2 regions of the Paenibacillus sp. FSL K6-2441 genome follow, and region 1 is predicted to be linked to the other one. Evidence: predicted binding sites of a transcription regulator. Region 1 holds the regulator's gene; the other holds the start of a gene.
The links. Region 1 encodes CtsR, which represses protease genes until heat stress. Its sites were predicted from a motif close to ATGGTCAATAAAGGTCAAACA; they were not measured.
Positions count from the first base shown of each region.

Region 2: a site for CtsR is predicted at 3,468-3,488, ahead of clpP (ATP-dependent Clp endopeptidase proteolytic subunit ClpP). Genes of this name have one in related genera too.

Region 1 covers NZ_CP150174.1:4,049,041-4,054,122, forward strand. The annotation lists gene clpC (ATP-dependent protease ATP-binding subunit ClpC) at 1-1,088, opposite strand, end outside; gene NSQ80_RS18805 (protein arginine kinase) at 1,122-2,180, opposite strand; gene NSQ80_RS18810 (hypothetical protein) at 2,193-2,717, opposite strand; gene NSQ80_RS18815 (CtsR family transcriptional regulator) at 2,789-3,247, opposite strand; rRNA gene rrf (5S ribosomal RNA) at 4,003-4,119, opposite strand; rRNA gene NSQ80_RS18825 (23S ribosomal RNA) at 4,259-5,082, opposite strand, start outside.
Region 2 covers NZ_CP150174.1:222,581-227,662, forward strand. The annotation lists gene NSQ80_RS01045 (LacI family DNA-binding transcriptional regulator) at 1-478, shown strand, start outside; gene ade (adenine deaminase) at 562-2,352, opposite strand; gene clpP (ATP-dependent Clp endopeptidase proteolytic subunit ClpP) at 2,733-3,329, opposite strand; tRNA gene NSQ80_RS01060 (tRNA-Arg) at 3,546-3,620, opposite strand; gene NSQ80_RS01065 (LacI family DNA-binding transcriptional regulator) at 3,769-4,773, shown strand; gene NSQ80_RS01070 (ABC transporter permease subunit) at 4,894-5,082, shown strand, end outside.

The DNA of each region.
Region 1 (5,082 bases):
CGATGGTGCGCTTCATAGCGATCACGCAGCCCGTGCAGGATTTGGATCGCTTCTTCGACCGACGGCTGATCCACCGTGATCGGTTGGAAACGACGTTCCAGCGCGGCGTCTTTTTCAATATATTTCCGGTATTCATCCAGCGTGGTTGCGCCGATGCATTGCAGCTCGCCGCGAGCCAGCGCCGGCTTCAAGATGTTCGAAGCGTCGATCGCGCCTTCTGCACCGCCCGCTCCAATCAGCGTATGCAGCTCGTCGATAAAGAGGATGATATTCCCGGCTTGGCGAATTTCGTCCATGATCTTTTTCAAGCGGTCCTCAAACTCACCGCGGTATTTCGTCCCCGCAACGACGGAGCCCATATCCAACGTCATGACGCGTTTGTCACGCAGCGTCTCCGGAATTTCGTTGTTGATGATCTTTTGCGCGAGACCTTCAGCGATGGCTGTTTTCCCGACGCCGGGTTCCCCGATCAGCACCGGATTGTTCTTCGTCCGGCGGCTCAACACCTGGATCACCCGTTCGATTTCTTTGCTGCGGCCGATCACCGGATCCAAATTGCCCTCTTTAGCCGCAGCTGTCAAGTCGCGGGCCAAGCTGTCCAACGTTGGGGTATTCACGTTCGTTGGGGTGCCGTGATGGCTGGATACGGCCTCACTGCTGCCCAGTAGCTGCAGCACTTGCTGGCGCGCTTTGTTCAAGCTGATGCCAAGGTTGTTTAGGACGCGGGCCGCTACGCCTTCCCCTTCACGAATCAGGCCGAGCAAAATATGCTCTGTCCCAACATACGTATGGCCGAGTTTACGCGCTTCATCCATGGACAGCTCGATCACTTTCTTGGCACGCGGTGTATAAGCGATATTGGTCGGTTGCTCTTGTCCGCGGCCGATCAGCGTTTCCACTTCATCCTGTATTTTCTCAAGTCCCAGACCCAATCCGATCAGTGCCTTGGCGGCGATGCCTTCGCCTTCACGGATCAGGCCGAGCAGTACGTGTTCTGTACCGATATTGTTATGTCCGAGTCTTACGGCTTCTTCTTGAGCTAGTGCCAACACCTTCTGCGCACGCTCCGTAAATCTTCCAAACATCATCTTCTCCTACACCTCCATAGTTGGTACTACCCGTTATTTTCCCATTCGCTCCCGAATGAGTTTGGCGCGGTACATATCCCGTTCCCCCGGGGACATGCTGCTGCTAAATTTCTTCTGCAAAAAACCGGGCTGCGTCATGACGTTCAATTCATTTAGCGCTTGAGTTGATACGCCTTCGATTAACCCTAAGTCAACGCCGAGCCGGACATCCGACAGCCGCTGGGCGGCTTCCTTCGAGTCGATGATGTACGCCTGGGACAAAATCCCGTAGGAGCGCATCACCCGGTCCATCATGCGCAGCCGCGATTCGCTGATCAGCTTCTCACGCGCCGTCTTCTCATGCTGAATGATCTGCAGAACCACGCCGTATAAATTTTCGATGATCTCAGCTTCGCTTTGTCCTAGTGTAATCTGATTTGAGATTTGAAACAAGTTACCCATCGCTTCGCTGCCTTCGCCGTAGATCCCGCGAACAGTTAAGCCGACCTGCGATACCGCAGATAAAATCCGCCCGATCTGCTGCGTCAGCACCAGTGCCGGCAAATGCATCATGACCGAAGCACGAAGTCCGGTTCCTACATTCGTCGGACAGCTGGTTAAGTATCCGCGCCGGTCGTCGAAGGCATAATCCACATGGGATTCGAAAATGTCGTCGATTGCCGTCGCTTTTTCCCAAGCCTCTTGGACCTGGAGCCCCGGATATAAACACTGGATACGCAAATGATCCTCTTCGTTCACCATAATGCTCAGGCTCTCATCTTCGCTGATGAAGACCGCTCCATTTCTGGAGTCATTCGCCAGGTTCGGACTGATCAAATGCTTCTCAACCAGTACTCGTTTATCCAATTCATCCAAGTCTGCAAGAAGCACCGGGTATAGCTTGCCGTGAGCCTGGAGTGCTTTATCGCTTAGAACCCCCTGCAGAAGCTTCAGCACCTCTTCCGATTGCGTGTTGGTGGCCAACATCGGGAAGGGATGGTGCAGGATGTTACGGGCGATCCGTACCCGGCTGCTCATAACGATATCGGACTCTTTCCCTTTGCGGCTCATCCATTCGCTCAGCGGCTGTTCGGTAAATCGGAGATTGGTCACCCTACATCCCTCCTACTCTGCAGATAAGTTCTTCTCAAGCTCGCGAATTTGGTCCCGCAGCGCTGCTGCCACCTCGAACTCCTCTTGGAGGATCCGGTATTGCAGCTCACGGCGAAGATCATCGAGCTTACGTTTTACTTGAATATGACCGCCGATCCGTTTTGGCACCTTCCCGACATGAACGGTATTGCCGTGGACCTTCTTAAACAGCGGATCCAGACGATCATTAAAATATTTGTAACAAGAGCTGCACCCAAAACGCCCGATTTTGCTGAACTGGGAATACGTCATACCGCATTCTTCGCAGCGCAGATGTTCTGGTGTGCTGTGCCCGGAAATCTGACCTTTGGTCGCCGGGCCTAAATCAAGGAAGCCCGACAGCAGGTTATGAATCGAAAAGCCGCCCGAGGTGCCGGGAATCAGCTCCCCTTTTTCCCTGGCGCAGGTTTCACAGAAGTGAAACTCCGTCTTCTCACCATTCACGATTTTCGTAAAATGCAAGGTTGCCGGGCGTTTGCCGCATTCTTGGCATTGCATCGCACGTCCCTCCTTACGGGATAGACTAAGACAGCAGATCCTTAAACCTGTATTTGTGTTACATCATGCTGTTAACTCAACAATGAGATTAACATCGCTCGCATCATTCTTGCCCGGATCTGGTCGCGATACGGCAGTTTCACTGCCAGCACATCGCGGGATATCGCCGAGCGCATCATTGCGGCCTCCCGAGGGGTCAAAATACGGGCTTCCTCCAGGCGATAAATCAATCCTTCCGCCGCAGATTGCCCGATCTCTTCCCCAATCGTTTCATGCAAGTGGGTGTGCAGCGATGATGGTCCCGGCAGTTGAAGGCGCCGAATCCGAACATAACCGCCACCGCCGCGCTTGCTCTCGACCAGGTACCCTTTCTCCAGAGTAAAACGGGTGCTGATGACATAGTTTATTTGCGACGGCACGCAGGAAAATTGGTCGGCAAGTTCGTTACGTTGAATCTCTATAATCCCCTCAGGACTTTCATGCAAAATACTCTTGAGATATTTTTCGATGATATCGGAGATATTACGCATCACTCATCCTCCATTATTCCATACGTGTATCTCATGTTGCGGTTTGACACCATTAAGTCGTCAAGAACGGATGCGCGTCTCGGCCTAGAGGCACATCGCAATCATTAAGAACGGTTGCTTGTGATCATGGCCTTAGAAGCACATATCATCGTCAAGAACGGATGCTGGCCGCTTGCTATGACATAAGATGCTTGTCGCGTCGAATTGGTCATGGCCCGCGAGGCACATCGCATCATCAAGAACGGACGCTGTCATGGCCTAAGAGCATCGCACCGGATGCAGGTAATCACCTATAGGGCGCACTGTGATCCGGTTCTGTTCTGTTGACTTTGACTTTCTTTGACTTTATAAACATTATACCATAATTTGATGATTTGCCAAGAGGGGCTACAGTTTCAGTTCCAGTGTGGACTTTACGCTTACAAAATATTCGTGCTAAAGCGTATGAGAACACAGCCCAGTTGGTGCCTTTAGCACAGCGTGTCCTTCATCTTCAGGCGATTCCTGCAAAAATACAGTTATTTTGCGGGGGAGTGGCCGTTTTGCCTGGAATGCCTGCAAAAGTGCAGGCTTTTTGCGCCGATTTGCTCGAATTGACCTAAATCGAGAAAAATAACTGCACTTTTGCAGGCTTTGACCGAGAAATCGAGATTTCTCCGAAAAAAACTGTACTTTTGCAGGTTTCCAGCTCGGGGCAAGCACAAGTCAAACACAAAAAGAGCACCACCGATCATCGGCAGTGCTCTTTCTTCTTTGCTTGGCAGCGTCCTACTCTCCCAGGACCCTTCGGTCCAAGTACCATCGGCGCTGGAGGGCTTAACGGTCGTGTTCGGGATGGGAACGAGTGGAACCCCTCCGCCATTGCCACCAAACATGATTTTTGCGCTGCTTTTACTTCCGCGCTTTCCGCTTCAGCAAAAGATCAAACCTTATAAAAGGCGTGCAGCTAAAAATCGGTTCAAGGTTGAATCCTTGAAAACTGGATACGAAACTAGATTTGCATTTTATTTTTTGGATAAGCCCTCGACCGATTAGTACCTGTCAGCTCCATGCCTTACGGCACTTCCACCTCAGGCCTATCAACCTTGTCGTCTTCAAGGGGTCTTACATACGGGGAAATCTCATCTTGAGGGGGCTTCACGCTTAGATGCTTTCAGCGCTTATCCCGTCCGCACTTAGCTACCCAGCTGTGCTCCTGGCGGAACAACTGGTGCACCAGCGGTGCGTCCATCCCGGTCCTCTCGTACTAAGGACAGCTCCTCTCAAATTTCCTACGCCCACGACAGATAGGGACCGAACTGTCTCACGACGTTCTGAACCCAGCTCGCGTACCGCTTTAATGGGCGAACAGCCCAACCCTTGGGACCTACTTCAGCCCCAGGATGCGATGAGCCGACATCGAGGTGCCAAACCTCCCCGTCGATGTGGACTCTTGGGGGAGATAAGCCTGTTATCCCCAGGGTAGCTTTTATCCGTTGAGCGATGGCCCTTCCATGCGGTACCACCGGATCACTAAGCCCGACTTTCGTCCCTGCTCGACTTGTCAGTCTCGCAGTCAAGCTCCCTTCTGCCTTTGCACTCTTCGAATGATTTCCAACCATTCTGAGGGAACCTTGGGGCGCCTCCGTTACTCTTTAGGAGGCGACCGCCCCAGTCAAACTGCCCGCCTGACACTGTCCCCGTACCGGTTCACGGTACCAGGTTAGAACCTAGATACGATCAGGGTGGTATCCCAACGGCGCCTCCACCGAAGCTGGCGCTCCGGCTTCCTAGGCTCCCACCTATCCTGTACAAATCGTATCCAAGTCCAATATCAAGCTGCAGTAAAGCTCCAT
Region 2 (5,082 bases), 830 kb from region 1:
CATTGGCCTGGTGGAGGGGATCGCCGGCTACAAGTCGACGCAGGAGCGCAAGGAAGGGTATTTGCGAGCCATGAAGGATGCTGGCCTGGCGGTAAGGGAGGAATGGCTCGTCGAGGGCCGCTACGACGTGGAGAGCGGTTATCTGGCGATGCACCGGTTGCTGGCGCTGCCGGAGCGGCCAACTGCGGTGTTCTGCTGCAACGACGACATGGCCATCGGTGCGATGAAGGCCGCGGCGGAGGCGGGATTGCGGATTCCGGCGGACGTCTCGGTCGTTGGCTTTGACGACATCGGCTTCTCGCACTATACGAATCCGCCGCTGACAACGGTGAAGCGGCCCATTGAGCAACTCAGCCGGATGGGCGCGCGCAAAATCCTCGAGCTGATCGAGGGGCCGCCGGCCGGCGGGGAGCTAGTTCTGCTGGATACGAAGCTGGTTCGGCGTGAGTCGGTGGAAGAGCTGCACCCTCATTTGTAGGTGCGAGCGACTCCGGTATGGAGTAAAACAAAACCCGCCAGAAAGGGTTCACTTTCTCGGCGGGTTATTTACATGCATGCGGCTTAACCGACTTCCACGGGCACGAGCTTGAACTCGTTCACGTCCGCTAGACCGCGGTTGGTGATACGCAGCTCCGGAATGACCGGCAAGGCAATCAGAGAAAACGTCATGAACGGCGCGTTCAGTTGGCAGCCGAGCTGCTTCCAGGCGGCTTCGAGCTCTTTCACCTGGGCGACCACCGTCTCCAGCGGCTGATCGGACATCAGGCCGGCGATGGCCATCGGCACGGCGGCGAGCACTTGGCCGTTCAGTACGGCGATCATGCCGCCGCCCAGCTTCGCCAGCTCATTCGCAGCAAACGCCATGTCCTCGGGATTCGTACCCATGACGATGAGATTGTGACTGTCATGCGCAACGGTAGAGGCTACAGCCCCCTGCTTGAGTCCAAAGCCGCGCGCGAAGGCGAGGGACAGCTCGCCGGAACCGCGGTGGCGGTCGATGCAGGCCAGTGTGGCGATGTCCTGCTCGACGGCCGGACGCACGACTCCCTTCCCGTCAACCGGAACGGTTGCCGTTCCCTTCGCCGTGCGGGCGCTGTTCTCGATCACGTCGACGACGTGGATCGTCGTTTCCGTCTTGCCGCTGGCGCTGCGGTAGAGGAAATCGTCGGCGGTCAGCGGACGCGCCAATTTCACCGAAGCGCGCGCCTGCGCCGGGTACGGGTACGCCGGGAACGGGACGCGGAGCTGCCCGGCGTCGTAGGCGACCTTGCCGTCGGCGATCACGGTCGACGGCTCCATCCGCCGCAGGTCGCCGATCAGCAGCAGGTCCGCGCATTTGCCCGGCGCAATGCCGCCCACGTCGCCGTCGACCTTGAAGTACCGCGCCGTATTGATGGTTCCCATCTGGATCGCGGTAACCGGATCGACGCCCTCTTCAATCGCCCGGCGCACGACATGGTTCATGTGGCCTTGCTCAATCAAGGTTTGCGGATACACATCGTCGGTGACGAGCATAATGTTCGAGGTATTCACCTTATCTTCGGTGACCACCTTGATCACTTCCTTGACGTCATGCCATGCTGAGCCCTCGCGGATCATCAGGTGCATCCCGAGGCGCAGCTTGGCGAGCCCTTGCTCCCGGGTTACGGTCTCATGACAGGAAGTCACACCCGAGGCCAGGTAGGCCTGAAGCATGCGCTCGTCGTCACTCGGAAAATGTCCGGTGACGGTTTTGCCTGCTTCCATTGTGGCTTGGATTTCGCCGAGCATTTTCGGGTCTCCGTATACGACGCCGGGGAAGTTCATGACCTCGCCCAGCCCCTCGACGCCGTCCCAGGTCATCCCGTCGGCGATATCGCGGGTGTCCAGCGACGATCCGGCATCCTCCAAATGATCGGTGGCCGGTACACAGGAAGGGAATGTAGTATACACCTTAAGCGGCAAGCCTTGGCCCTCCTCATGCATCCAGCGCACGCCCTCCGCTCCAAACACGTTGGCGATTTCATGCGGGTCCATAAAAATACCGGTCGTTCCTTTGGGAAGCGCAGCCTTGGCGAACTCAGCCACCGACAGCATGGTGCTCTCCACGTGCATATGCCCGTCCAGGAGCCCGGGAACGATGTGGCGGCCTGCCGCATCGATCACAACGGTGTTCTCGCCGATCGTGTGCGCGGCGTCCCCTACGAAGGCGATCCGCCCTTCGGCAACCGCGACGTCCGTATTCGGCAGCAGCTCTCCGGTATAGACGTTGACTAAGGTGCCGCCCTTAACCACCAAATCGGCTTTGGCTTTGCCCATGGCGACATCCGCCAACGTACGGCTTACTTCATACAATTTTTTTCTTTGTTCCATCTCCCGGTTCGCTCCTTTAAAAAAGTCGTTCAAAAAGTCATCCTTCTAACGCTTACCACCGACCTTATACCCGCCAAAATCACGATGTTGAAAGTATAACGCTTGCCAGAATGCTTATTTACCAAATATCCGCCTGAAAATAAGCACTTGCGTCGAAATAGTGCTTCTCAGCGTCGTTAGAGCCGCGGGCACGCCAATTTTGCCAACATAGCGCTTCTCATCAGCGTTAGAGCAGAAGGGCTATCTCGAGGTGTGTGCCTGTAGCTTGCTATTCTGACCTTTTGAACTCTCTCGTTAAGTTATTTAAAGATAAATATAACAAGAAAGGCCGCTCCTCGAACAGCACTTTCTGTTCGAAGAGCAGCCTTTTCTGTATAGCCTTAAGCTTTGGCCGGATTCACTTTCTCGATGACTTGGTCGATCAAGCCGTATTCCTTCGCTTCTGCCGCGCTCATGAAGTAGTCGCGGTCGGTGTCCTTCTCGATCCGTTCCAGCGGTTGGCCGGTGCGTTCCGAGAGGATTCGGTTCAGTTTATCGCGCATCTTGAGGATACGGCGGGCGCGGATCTCGATGTCCGTCGCTTGACCTTCCGCTCCGCCGAGCGGTTGATGGATCATGATTTCGCTGTTTGGCAGCGCATAACGTTTCCCCGGCGCACCTGCGTTCAACAGGAAGGCGCCCATCGAAGCGGCCAGCCCAACGCAAATCGTGGAGACGTCCGCCTTGATAAATTGCATCGTATCATAAATCGCCATGCCGGCCGTAATGGAACCGCCAGGGCTGTTAATGTATAGGTGGATGTCCTTGGTTGGATCTTCCGCGTCCAGAAACAGCATCTGGGCAATGATGGAGTTGGCAACAACATCGTTTACCTGGGAGCCCAGGAAAATAATCCGGTCTTTGAGCAGACGGGAATAAATGTCATAAGCGCGTTCGCCGCGGTTGCTTTGTTCTACGACCATAGGAATATAACTCACCGATAAAACCTCCTTAAATTTAGGCTGTTCAACTGGAACGCCCCGTCGAATGGAATGGTTTGGGATTCATCGTTTCCATCAATCTAAGAATTGACGGAAATGATGGGGATTAATCTCATCATAAACAATTTATTTGAGAAAGTCAAAGAAAGTCAAACTCAAGGTAATAAAAAAGTCCAGAAGACTTGTGTCACAGGACTTTGAATGTGCAATATATGGCGCGCCCGCGAGGAATCGAACCTCGATCTCAGGCTCCGGAGGCCTACGTCATATCCATTGGACCACGGGCGCAAATTTAGCGAACAAAATAGATTATATGACATTTTGTCTCAAAACGCAAGGTGTAGATCCAAATAAAATAGGGATTGTCATGAAAGCGTTTCTATGATAACTTGAGGAATATATAAAAACGTTTTTATAGACAAGGGTGTAATCAGGGATGGGGAAAGTCACCATTAAGGATGTAGCCAAAGCAGCAGGGGTTTCCATCTCTACGGTATCCAACGCGCTCAACGATGTGGATGTGTTGAATCCGGAGACCAAATCCCATGTGCTGAAGGTCGCCAAGCAGCTCAATTACGTACCGAACTTAAACGGGAAGCAGCTCAAGTCGAAGAAGACGAATATGCTTGGTTTTTTTACGACGAGTGTATCCGGACCTTATTTTTACATTTTGGTGGAGTCGATGGCGCGCGAGAGCGAGCGGCTGGGATACGGTTTGCATGTCATGGTTACCGCCGATAAGCAAACGATTATCAGCAATATCATGGGCCGCCGGGTGGATGGCGTGATCATCTACGAAGAATTGCGGGTCGATGACCAAGATATCGCCATGATGGAGAAGGACAAGATCAAGGCGGTATTTCTGGATCGGGTGATTCAGAAGGAAACGATGGGGACCGTGATTTTTAATTCGTATGCGTCCGCTTATGAAGCGACCAAATACCTGATCAGCCTGGGCCATAAGAAAATCGCCTACATTTCCGGCGTTGATACGATGTACGACAGCGTACAGCGGAAAGAGGGATATCTCGCGGCCTTGCGGGAGCATCAGCTGCCGATTGATGAGGATTTTATTGTGCAGGGGTATTTTGAGGAAGAGAGTACCTACAATGCGATTCGGGCGTTTATTCATAAGCATCCGGGCAAAGTGCCGGACGCGATTCTGGCCGGCAACGATTTGAGCGCCATTGGTTGTATTAAAGCGTTACGTTCGTACGGCCTCGAGGTTCCAAGGGACATCAGCGTCGTAGGGTTTGACGATATTGATATTGCCCAGTATTTTACGCCGCCCCTGACCACGGTTCGCAATCCGATCGCCAGACAAGGGATCTTGGCGGTCAATCATCTGGTGAACATGATTAAGAAGCAGGAGCAGGGGAAGGTGCAGAAGCTGGACGGGGAACTGATCGTGCGAGGCTCAAGTCATGTTCGTTTAAGCTAAGAGAAGCGGAGACGAAGCTGATCTTGAGCTCAGCGGAAAATGTAAGCGGTTAACTACAGGGGTTCTGTTGACGAAAATAAAAACGTTTTTATCCATACGGGATAAAGAGAGGAGCGCAAAATGGCGAAGTCAGCTGCGTCAGCCAAAAAGCCGATGGGATTAAGAATGAAGCAGTTCTTTATCGATTTCGGCAGGCAGTGGGAAATCCAGTCGATGATCTGGCCGGGCATCATTTTTATGATTATTTTTTGCTACATTCCCATCTACGGACTTACGATCGCTTTCAAAAATTATACGGTCATCGATACG